Regions from separate parts of the Streptomyces sp. NPDC043738 genome, predicted to be linked through region 2. Evidence: riboswitches for the same ligand, from Rfam matches in the RefSeq annotation. Region 2 holds a riboswitch; the other holds the start of a gene.

Region 1 (5,215 bases), on a different contig from region 2:
TCGGGTTCACCAGTGCCACGTCCGCCAGCCGGTAGGCGGCCAGCGACCGGGCGAAGTCGTCCTTCACGTGCAGCACGACCGGACGCCAAGTGGCCGTCCCGTACTCGGAGTTGATCTCCTCGGAGAGCCGGCCGACCGCCGCCGTGTACTCCCGGTAGACGGCCAGGTCCTGGCGCGAGGGGTAGGCGAAGGCGACATGCACCACGCGCTCGCGCCACGACGGCTCCTCCGCCAGCAGCTGACGGTAGGCCAGCAGGCCGCGGACGATGTTCTTGGACAGCTCGGTGCGGTCCACCCGGACGATGGTCTTGCGTGCCGCCCCGTCGGGACCGGTGCCGATCTGCTCGCGCAGGGTGGCCAGCCGCTCCTCGACGTCCGCCCGCCGCGACCGCTCCAGCAGGAAGTCGGCGTCCGCCCCGAGCCCGTACGCACCGATCCGGGTGCCACCCGTGCCGCCGGTGACCTCGGCGCAGCACGCGGTGAACGCGTCCGCCCAGCGGTGGGTGAGGAACCCCAGCTGATCGGCGCCCAGCATGCCCTCCAGCAGCTGCCGCGCGATCTCGTCCGGCAGCATCCGGAAATAGTCCGGCGGCGCCCACGGCGTGTGGGAGAAGTGCGCGATGCGTACGTCGGGCCGCAGTGCGCGCAGCATTCCCGGCACCAGCGCCAGGTGGTAGTCCTGCACCAGCACCGCCGCCCCCTCGGCGGCCTCGTCGGCGAGGGCCTGGGCGAAGGCGCGGTTGTACGTCTCGTACGCGCCCCACTGCTGCCGGAACCCGGCGTCGAAGGCCGGCTCCAGCGGCGTCTGGTAGAGCATGTGGTGGACGAACCACAGCACCGAGTTCGCGATGCCGTTGTAGGCGTCGGCGTGCACCTGGGACGGGATGTCCAGCATGCGGACGCGCTGTCCACCGGTGTCCTCGGGTGCCAGGGCGCCCCCGGTCCGGCGTACGGCCTCCCGGTCCCCGTCACCGAGCGCCGCGCACACCCACACCGCGTCGGTGCCGGGACCGATGGCCGACAGCCCGGACACCAGCCCGCCCCCGCCCCGCTTGGCGCTCAGCGCCCCGTCCTCGCCCACGGCGTACGCCACCGGCCCGCGATTGGACGCGACGAGAACCTCGGCACCTGCCCGGACCGCACTGCGCTCGGAGACCATGTCGCGACATTAACCCGCCGCAGAACCGCGCAAACGTACGGACACGGGTCAGGCCGCCCGCCGCGCCGCGTACTCGGGGATTTCGGCCATGGGCGGCCGCTCCTCGGTGTCCACGTCCGTGGTGCGCGGGACGAAGCCCTCCTCGCCGCGGTCGAATTGGGTGAGCCGGGGGCGCACCAGGTGGCCTCGGGCGAGCCGGAGCTGGGCGGTGCGGTAGATGGCGGCCGCCATCCGGCCGAGGGCCTGGCCGCCCTGGTGGCGGTGCTTGCGTACGCCGACGTCCACCTGGGCCAGGGCGTCGAGGCCGACGGTGTGCAGGGCGTCGACGAGCAGACCGAGCTCGACGCCGTAGCCGACCGGGAAGGGCAGGCGCTCCAGGAGGGAGCGCCGGGCCGCGTACTCGCCGCCCAGGGGCTGGACGAAGCCGGCCAGCTGCGGCCAGTGGAGGTTCAGCAGGGGGCGGGCGACCAGCTCGGTGACCCGTCCGCCCTGTTCGCCCGGGCGGCCGCCGGCCTCCAGGGGACGGTCGTACATCGCCTTGACGAAGTGGATGTCGGGGTCGGTCAGCAGGGGGCCGACGATCCCGGAGACGAAGGTGGCGGAGAACTCCCGCAGGTCGGCGTCGACGAAGCAGATGATGTCGCCGGTGGTGACCAGGAGCGAGCGCCACAGGACCTCGCCCTTGCCGGGCAGTGCGGGCAGCCGGGGCAGGACGGTGTCGCGGTGCACGACGCGGGCGCCGGCCGCGGCCGCGACCTCGGCGGTGCGGTCGGTGGATCCGGAGTCCAGCACCACCAGCTCGTCGACCAGGGGGACGGCGTCGCACATCAGCTCGGCGCGGATCGCGGCGACGATCGCGCCGACCGTGGCTTCCTCGTCGAGCGCGGGCAGCACGACGCTGACCGTGCGGCCCGTCTGGCGCTTGGCCTCCAGCAGCTGCTCCAGCGGACGGTCCGCGGCGGACCAGGAGCGGCTGCTCAGCCAGCGCTCCACCTCTTCCAGCACGTCTACGACTCCTCGGTGGCCGCCGGTGCCGCGACCGGTATGCAATCCGTCGTGTGGGCCATTCTGTGATCCATCTCGCGGTTCGGACGACTATCTCAACTGTCAGGGCCTTCGGTTACAGTCTTGAACAACGCGGATGGCCGTCGCATGTCGGGGTCGCCGCGCCACAAACGCCTGGGTTTCGTCCCAGCGCCATACCGCTCATCCAGAGGGGCAGAGGGATACGGCCCGTTGAAGCCCCGGCAACCCTCCAGCCGGTCTCCGTCGCGATCATCGCGCGCGAGGCTCCCGGCTAGGGAAGGTGCCAAATCCGTCTCATGGCGAGATGCGCCATGAGGAAGATGAGGAGAAAGGGCCTCGCCTCCATGGCTGTGTACAGCACCGAAGTCACCGAAACCGCCCCCGCCGTCGCTCTGGGTCCCGCCGTCGCGCTGTCCTGCCGTGAGTGCGGTGAGCGCTTCGACCTGAGCCCGCTCTTCGCCTGCGCGACCTGTTTCGGGCCGCTCGAAGTCGCCTACGACCTGCCGAGCGGCGACCCCGAGGCGCTGCGGAAGCAGATCGAGGCCGGTCCGGACAACATCTGGCGCTACGCCCCGCTGCTGCCCGTCCCCACCGATGTGGCGGACAAGCCGAATCTGAACCCCGGCTGCACCAAGCTCGTCAAGGCCGACCGGCTCGCCGCCGAGCTGGGCGTCACCGGCGCGCTCTACGTCAAGGACGACTCCGGCAACCCCACGCACTCCTTCAAGGACCGGGTCGTCGCGATCGCCGTCGAGGCCGCCCGCGCCTTCGGCTTCACGACGCTGTCCTGCTCCTCCACGGGCAACCTCGCCGGCGCGGTCGGCGCCGCGGCCCGCCGCGCGGGCTTCAAGTCCTGTGTGTTCATCCCGCACGACCTGGAGGCCGGCAAGGTCGTCATGGCCGCGGTCTACGGCGGCGACCTGGTCGGCATCGAGGGCAACTACGACGACGTCAACCGCTTCTGCTCGGAGCTCATCGGCGACCCGCTGGGCGAGGGCTGGGGCTTCGTCAACGTCAATCTCCGCCCCTATTACGGCGAGGGCTCCAAGACGCTGGCGTACGAGATCTGCGAGCAGCTGGGCTGGCGGCTCCCGGACCAGATCGTCATCCCCGTCGCGTCCGGCTCGCAGCTGACGAAGATCGACAAGGGGCTCAAGGAGCTGATCGCCCTCGGCCTGGTCGAGGACCGGCCGTACCGGATCTTCGGTGCCCAGGCGGAGGGCTGCTCGCCGGTGTCGACGGCCTTCAAGGCCGGGCACGACGTCGTGCGCCCGCAGAAGCCGAACACCATCGCCAAGTCGCTGGCGATCGGCAATCCGGCGGACGGTCCGTATGTGCTCGACATCGCGCGCCGTACGGGCGGTGCGGTGGAGCACGTCGACGACGAGCAGGTCGTGGACGCGATCAAGCTGCTGGCCCGGACGGAGGGGATCTTCGCGGAGACCGCGGGCGGGGTGACCGTCGGCGTCACCAGGAAGCTGATCGAGGAGGGTCTGCTCGACCCGTCCCTGACCACCGTCGTCCTCAACACGGGTGACGGCCTCAAGACGCTTGACGCCGTCGCGCCGACGTCCGGGCCGACGGCCACGATCCGCCCGAGCCTGGACGCGTTCCGCGAGGCCGGCCTGGCAGGCTGAGTCCACAGCTCTACGAACCCGCACTCCCCAACCCTGTCCGGAAGGCAGAACCCATGAGCGTCAAGGTCCGCATCCCCACCATCCTCCGTACGTACACCGGTGGTGAGGCCGAGGTCACCGCCGAGGGCTCGACCCTCTCCGAGGTGATCGCCGACCTGGAGAAGAACCACCAGGGCATCGCGGCCCGTGTCCTGGACGACGCCGGCAAGCTGCGTCGCTTCGTGAACGTCTACGTCAACGACGACGATGTGCGCTTCGAGCAGGGCCTTCAGACGCCGACCCCGGACGGTGCGGGCGTCTCCATCATCCCGGCGGTCGCCGGCGGCTGCTGAAAGGCGTACGCGCCCGGTGGCCGTCGACCGGTCGCCCCCGATCGGTCGACGGGTGAGCGCTAATTTGCGCCATCTCTTCACCTACTTGACCGGAATTGCCCCGTCCGTTGAAATCGGACGGGGCAATTCCGCTTAGTGAAAGGGGATACCATTGCGGTGATCCCCGTTCCGGATAACTCCGCGCACGTGCCGAACGCATAGGAAACCGCGGAGAGTTGTGCGCAAAGTGTGTGCGGCATTTGTCGCTTACGTGCGCTATGCCCGGCCCGACTTGCCCCGGAGGAACGGGATTTCACGGCATATTTCCGATTCTCCGGCGCCAGAATTCTCGTCCGATTGACCTGTTGCGCTGGGCATCGGTGCAGATACATTCAGCGGCGGTCGACGCGTTCCGGCGCACACCCCACGGGCCATTTCGCGGGGTGAGGTCTGACCCGGGTCCGCGGAGTGCGGTCCTGCGCAAGGGCCAGTAATAGGGGAGTTAGGCATGGCTCAGGGCACCGTCAAGTGGTTCAACGCGGAGAAGGGGTACGGCTTCATCGCGGTCGACGGTGGTGCGGATGTATTCGTCCACTACAGCGCGATTCAGATGGACGGCTACCGCACCCTTGAGGAGGGCCAGCGGGTCGAGTTCGAGATCTCGCAGGGCCAGAAGGGGCCGCAGGCGGACATGGTCAGGGTGAGCGCCTGAGGCGCGGGCCGACTGCAGCGTAGAGAAGGCCCGTACCCCGTCATGGGGTACGGGCCTTCTGTCTGCCCTGTCCGCGGCGGGACCTGAGTCCCCGTCGTCTGCGCCCGCACCTCGTCCCGCCTGCGTCCGTGCCGTGCCGTTCGCCGCCGCGCAATGCCCCGGGCGGCGCCCCGACGGGCGGCCGGCGCCCGCCCGTCGCTCACCCCTCGCCCACCCGCCGACCCTCGGCGAGCCCCTTCAGGCGGCTTGCACTCGCCCTGCCCGAGTGCTAATCATTGGCGTTAGCACTCTCCGAGTGAGAGTGACAGAACTTGGATCGGGCCGGTGAGGTCCGGACGCCGGGTGGGGCAAGGAACCACACGGCGCACGG
Region 2 (5,215 bases):
CGTCATGCCGGGCTGGGAGTGGGACTTCTGGGGCCACACCATCAACTTCGGTGTGCTGATCCCGATCCTGATCTTCCCGCTGGTCCTGGTCGCCATCGCGGTCTACCCGTTCGTCGAGTCCTGGGTCCGCGGCGACAAGCGCGAGCACCACATCCTGGACCGCCCGCGCAACGTCCCGACCCGCACCGGCTTCGGTGTGGCGTGGCTGGTCGCGTACTTCGTGATGCTGATCGGTGGTGGCAACGACCTGTGGGCGACCCACTTCCACCTGTCGATCAACACCATCACCTGGTTCGTCCGGATCGCGTTCTTCGTCGGACCGGTGCTGGCCTTCATCGCCACCAAGCGGATCTGCCTGGGTCTGCAGCGGCGCGACAGGGACAAGGTGCTGCACGGCCGCGAGTCCGGCATCATCAAGCGCCTGCCGCACGGTGAGTTCATCGAGGTCCACGAGCCGCTCGACCAGGAGCAGCTGCACCTCCTGACGCAGCACGAGCAGCCCAAGCCGCTCGAGCTGGGCCCGGAGGTCGACGAGAACGGCGTCAAGCGCAAGATCAAGCGCTCGCAGAAGCTGCGCGCCAAGCTCTCGAAGTCCTACTACGGCGAGGACAGCGTCATCGCCAAGCCCACGGTCGAGGAGTACCAGGAGATCACCAGTGGCCACGGCCACCACTGATCCCCTCGGCGCCTCGTAGCGCACCGTAGGCAGCACGCCACCCAGAGGGCCCCGTCCGGCGATCGGACGGGGCCCTCCGGCGTGCCCGCGGGGTCGATAGGGTGACGGCATAAGCAGGAAACACACCAGGAGCGTGGACCATGAACGTTGTGACCCCGGCAGGCGGCGACAGCGTGGCGGCCCACACCTGGCCGGGCATCCTCAACGCCCTCCTCGACGGCCGTGACCTCAGCGCCGACGACACCGCCTGGGCGATGGACAAGATCATGCGGGGCGAGGCCAGCGACGCCCAGATCGCCGGCTTCGCGGTGGCGCTGCGAGCCAAGGGCGAGACCGTCGCCGAGATCTCCGGACTCGTCCGCACCATGTACGCGCACGCCCGGCTGATCGAGGTCCCCGGCCCCAGCGTCGACATCGTCGGCACCGGCGGCGACGGCGCCAAGACCGTCAACATCTCCACGATGTCCTCGATCGTGGTGGCCGGCACCGGCGCGAAGGTCGTCAAGCACGGCAATCGCGCGGCGTCCTCGGCCAGCGGCGCCTCCGACGTGCTGGAGAAGCTCGGCGTCAACCTCGACCTCACCCCGCAGCGGGTCACCGAGGTCGCGCAGGAAGCAGGCATCACCTTCTGCTTCGCGGTGAAGTTCCACCCCGCGCTGCGGCACGTCGCCAACGCCCGGGGCCAGCTCGGCATCCGCACGACCTTCAACGTGCTGGGCCCGCTGACCAACCCGGCGAAGGTCCGCGCCCAGGCGACCGGCGTCGCCGACGCCCGGATGGCGCCGATCCTGGCCGGGGTGCTCGCCGAGCGCGGCTCCTCGGCGCTGGTCTTCCGCGGCGACGACGGCCTGGACGAGCTGACCACGACCGCGACCTCCCGGGTGTGGGTCGTGCGGGACGGCACGGTGCGCGAGGAGCACTTCGACCCGCGGGACGTCGGCATCGACCTGGTCCCCGTCGAGGCCCTGCGCGGCGCGGACGCCTCCTACAACGCGGAGGTGGCCCGCCGGCTGCTGGACGGTGAGACCGGACCGGTACGCGACGCGGTCCTGCTGAACGCGGCGGCCGCACTGGTCGCGCTGGAGCCGGACGACGCCCCCCTGGCGGCGCAGATCCGCGCGGGCATCGAGAAGGCCGCCGCCTCGATCGACTCCGGCGCCGCCAGGCGGGCGCTGGAGCGGTGGGTGACCGCCAGCAACGCATGAGCGGCAGGTGACGCAGAGTGTGACGCAGGCCCCAGTCCGTCATACGGACCGGGGCTTGCGCGTTGTTGATCGTGTGGCATGATGCTGCGCAGGTCACGAGTGACAGCGACACAGGCCCCGGCCCGCTGTCCGGCAACCCTCCGTCCGTGGCGGGGTGCCCCGGGTGATGACCAGGCCGCAGGCAGCGAGGTCTGCGGCAAGCGCGGATCCCTCGCCAGGGATCCTGGTCCCCGAGGGAGAACTTCCGTGAACCAGCGAATGCGATAGGGCCCGACGGCCCCTTTTCCGCACCCCTTTTCCTTTCACGCTGCGGCGCCCCGCAGTGCGCTGTGACGCACCCTGACGCGTCCGCCCGCAGCGAATTCGCTTGTCTCTCACGGGAGTTCGCCATGTCTGTTTCCGCCGTTGCCGCCGACAGCTCCGTTTGTGCCCCGCTGCCGGTTCTGGGACGCGATGTCCTGGTCCCGCTCGTGACCGGCGGCGAGGTCGACTACGCCGCGCTCGACTACGCCGCCAGCGCACCGGCGCTCCAGCGGGTCTGGGACGACGTGGCCGCCTACGCCCCGTACTACGGCAGCGTGCACCGCGGCGCCGGATACCTCTCCCAGCTCTCCACCGACCTCTTCGAGAACAGCCGCCGGACCATCGCCGAGTTCCTCGGCTGCCGAGCCGGCGACCAGGTGGTCTTCACCCGCGCCACCACCGACTCGCTGAACCTCCTCGCCTCCGTACTCCCGCCCGGCACCCGGGTGTTCGTCTTCGAGACCGAGCACCACGCCTCGCTGCTGCCGTGGGAGCAGCGGGCGGACGTCGCGGTGACGTACCTCAACGCGCCGCGCACCCCGCAGCAGGCGGTGGAGATCCTGGAGAGGGCGCTCGCCGAGCGCGAGCCCTACGGGCCGGCGCTGGTGTGCGTGACCGGTGCCTCCAATGTGACCGGTGAGCTGTGGCCGGTGCGGGAGCTGGCGGCCGCGGCCCACGCCCACGGCGCGCGGATCGTGCTGGACGCGGCCCAGCTCGCCCCGCACCACCCCCTCGACATCGCCGAACTGGACGTCGACTGGGTCGCCTTCTCCGGCCACAAGCTGTACGCGCCGTTCGGCGCCGGGGTGCTGGCCGGCCGCGCGGACTGGCTGCAGGACGGCGAGCCGTACCTGGCCGGCGGCGGCGCCAGCCGCAGGGTCTCCCGGCGCACCGACGGCGGTGTGGACGTCGAGTGGCACACCACCGCCGCCCGGCACGAGGCCGGTTCGCCGAACGTCATCGGCGCCTACGCGATCGCCTCCGCCTGCCAGGCGCTGACCGAGGCCGGCTTCGACAACCTGGGCGCCCGCGAGCAGGCGCTGATCGCCCGGGTACGGCAGGGCCTGGCCGAGGTGCCCGAGGTCAGGGTGCTCTCCCTCTTCGGCGACGACGCACCCAGGGTGGGCGTGCTCTCGTTCGTCGTCGACGGCTGGAACAGCTCGCACTTCGCCGCCGCGCTGTCGGCCGAGTACGGCATCGGCGTACGCGACGGCCTGTTCTGCGCGCACCCGCTCGTGCGGACCCTGCTGGGCAGCGAGCCGCAGGACCCCGGGGAGTGCGGCGCCCCCGAGGCGGCCCCCGGCGAGCGCGCCCTGAACGCCATCCGCGTCAGTTTCGGCGCCGGCACCCCCGACGAGCACATCGACCGCTTCGTCGGCGCGGTGAAGGAACTCATCGCGGACGGCGCACGGTGGAACTACCGCACGGAGGACGGCCGTTGCGTACCCGCGTCTCTTTGACGCGGGGAGCCGTCCCACGTTGTCGGCTGCGGCGCCGTGCTGGTTTCTCGCCGTTGCGCCTGCGGCGGGCGGTTGTGTGTCGGGTGCGGTGACAGCCCTACGGACTTCGTCCTACGGTCTGTCCCCTCCCGTGGGTGAGTGGGAAGACGGGCCGGTGGGGACTGACCTGCTCCGTCGACTACCGGCGCACGAACGCTGACGTCCGGCCCCACCGGTCTCTCTCCCCCTCCCACGGGAGGGGGCGGACCGCAGGACGGAGTCCGGAGGGGCGCACCCGCTGCCGAAAACGCCCCGCGCAGCGGCACCCAGCCCGCCGCAGGCGAACCAAGCGAAACCCCCACGGCGGGACAGCCGAAAACGTGGGAAGCAAGCCCAGCGCAGCGCTACGCGTCGAGCCCGATCGCGAACGCCGCCTCCAGGTCGTGCTGGGAGTACGTGCGGAAGGCGATGTGCGTCTCGGTGGAGGCGACGCCGGGGACCTTGCTGATCCGGCCGGGGATGACGTCCGCCAGGTCGTCGTGGGCGGCGACCCGGACCATGGCGATGAGGTCGTGGGCGCCGGTGACGGAGTAGACCTCGCTGACGCCGTCCAGTGCGGCGATCTTCTGGGCGATCTCGGGGATCTGGTCCACGCTGGTCTTGATGAGCACGATCGACGTGATCACGGCTGGCTCTCTCCCTCGGTCGCCGGGTCATTCGCCCTGGTGGCCCCCACACTATCCCTCCGGTACCGGACCCAGGCGTACAGAAAGCCGAGCGTGAAGCCGACGACGTGCGCGAGGTAGGCGACGCCGGGCCCGTGGGGGTCGTCCCGGGCGGCCTGCCACTGGAGGAAGAACCAGAACAGCAGCACGATCCAGGCGGGAAAGCGCAGCGGAAGGAAGAACAGGAAGGGGAAGACGCTGGTGACCCGGGCCCGGGGGAAGAGGTAGAGGAAGGCGCCCAGGACGCCGGCGATCGAGCCGGAGGCGCCCACCAGTGTCTGGCCCGAGGAGGCGTGCGCGGCCGCGTAGCCGAGCAGCGCCAGGTAGCCGATGATGAGGTAGAAGGCGGCGAACGGCAGCCGGCCCATCCGCGCCTCGGCCATCCCGCCGAAGACGTACAGAAACAGTATGTTGCCGAGCAGATGCAGCCAGCTGCCGTGCACGAACAGCGCGGTGAGCGGAGTGATCAGCGCCCGCAGCGAACCGCTCCAGAGCTCCAGCGGGATCACGCCCCACCGCTCGAAGTACGCGGTCTGCGCCTTCAGCAGGGCGTCGCCGGTGCCGTACATCCGGTTCAGGGTGCAGACGGGACCGGCCACGAAGACCACGCAGCACAGGCCGATCAGCACATTCGTCAGCCGCGAGAACACCGCGGTCAGGGACCGGGTGGGGTGCGGCGGGCGGGGGAGGAGGCCGGATGGGCGGGGCGAATCGGCGCGCGCGGAGCGCGGAGTACGGGGTGAACGGGGAGGGGGAGCCGACGCCGTCATGAAGTGATCATGGCGTAATGCGGGCAATCGGGACAGAGTGCCTCGCCGCGTCCCGGCTCCTGGGCGGGGCCCGCACCGGCCCCCCATCAGGCCGTAG

The links. Region 2 has a riboswitch for S-adenosylmethionine ahead of AC0680_RS30905 (aminotransferase class V-fold PLP-dependent enzyme). Riboswitches for the same ligand answer to the same signal wherever they lie in the genome.
Region 1: another riboswitch for S-adenosylmethionine. It lies ahead of thrC (threonine synthase); the one in region 2 lies ahead of AC0680_RS30905 (aminotransferase class V-fold PLP-dependent enzyme).

What each region holds. Positions count from the first base shown of each region.
Region 1 covers NZ_JBWKCJ010000011.1:155,196-160,410, forward strand. Annotated here, with positions in the region: gene AC0680_RS17175 (alpha,alpha-trehalose-phosphate synthase (UDP-forming)) at 1-1,159, opposite strand, end outside; gene AC0680_RS17180 (glucosyl-3-phosphoglycerate synthase) at 1,208-2,164, opposite strand; SAM riboswitch class I at 2,363-2,512, shown strand; gene thrC (threonine synthase) at 2,530-3,822, shown strand; gene AC0680_RS17190 (MoaD/ThiS family protein) at 3,876-4,154, shown strand; gene AC0680_RS17195 (cold-shock protein) at 4,642-4,845, shown strand.
Region 2 covers NZ_JBWKCJ010000030.1:100,792-106,006, reverse strand. Annotated here, with positions in the region: gene qcrB (cytochrome bc1 complex cytochrome b subunit) at 1-676, shown strand, start outside; gene trpD (anthranilate phosphoribosyltransferase) at 817-1,881, shown strand; SAM riboswitch class IV at 1,973-2,090, shown strand; gene AC0680_RS30905 (aminotransferase class V-fold PLP-dependent enzyme) at 2,271-3,644, shown strand; gene AC0680_RS30900 (Lrp/AsnC ligand binding domain-containing protein) at 4,028-4,309, opposite strand; gene AC0680_RS30895 (rhomboid family intramembrane serine protease) at 4,306-4,986, opposite strand.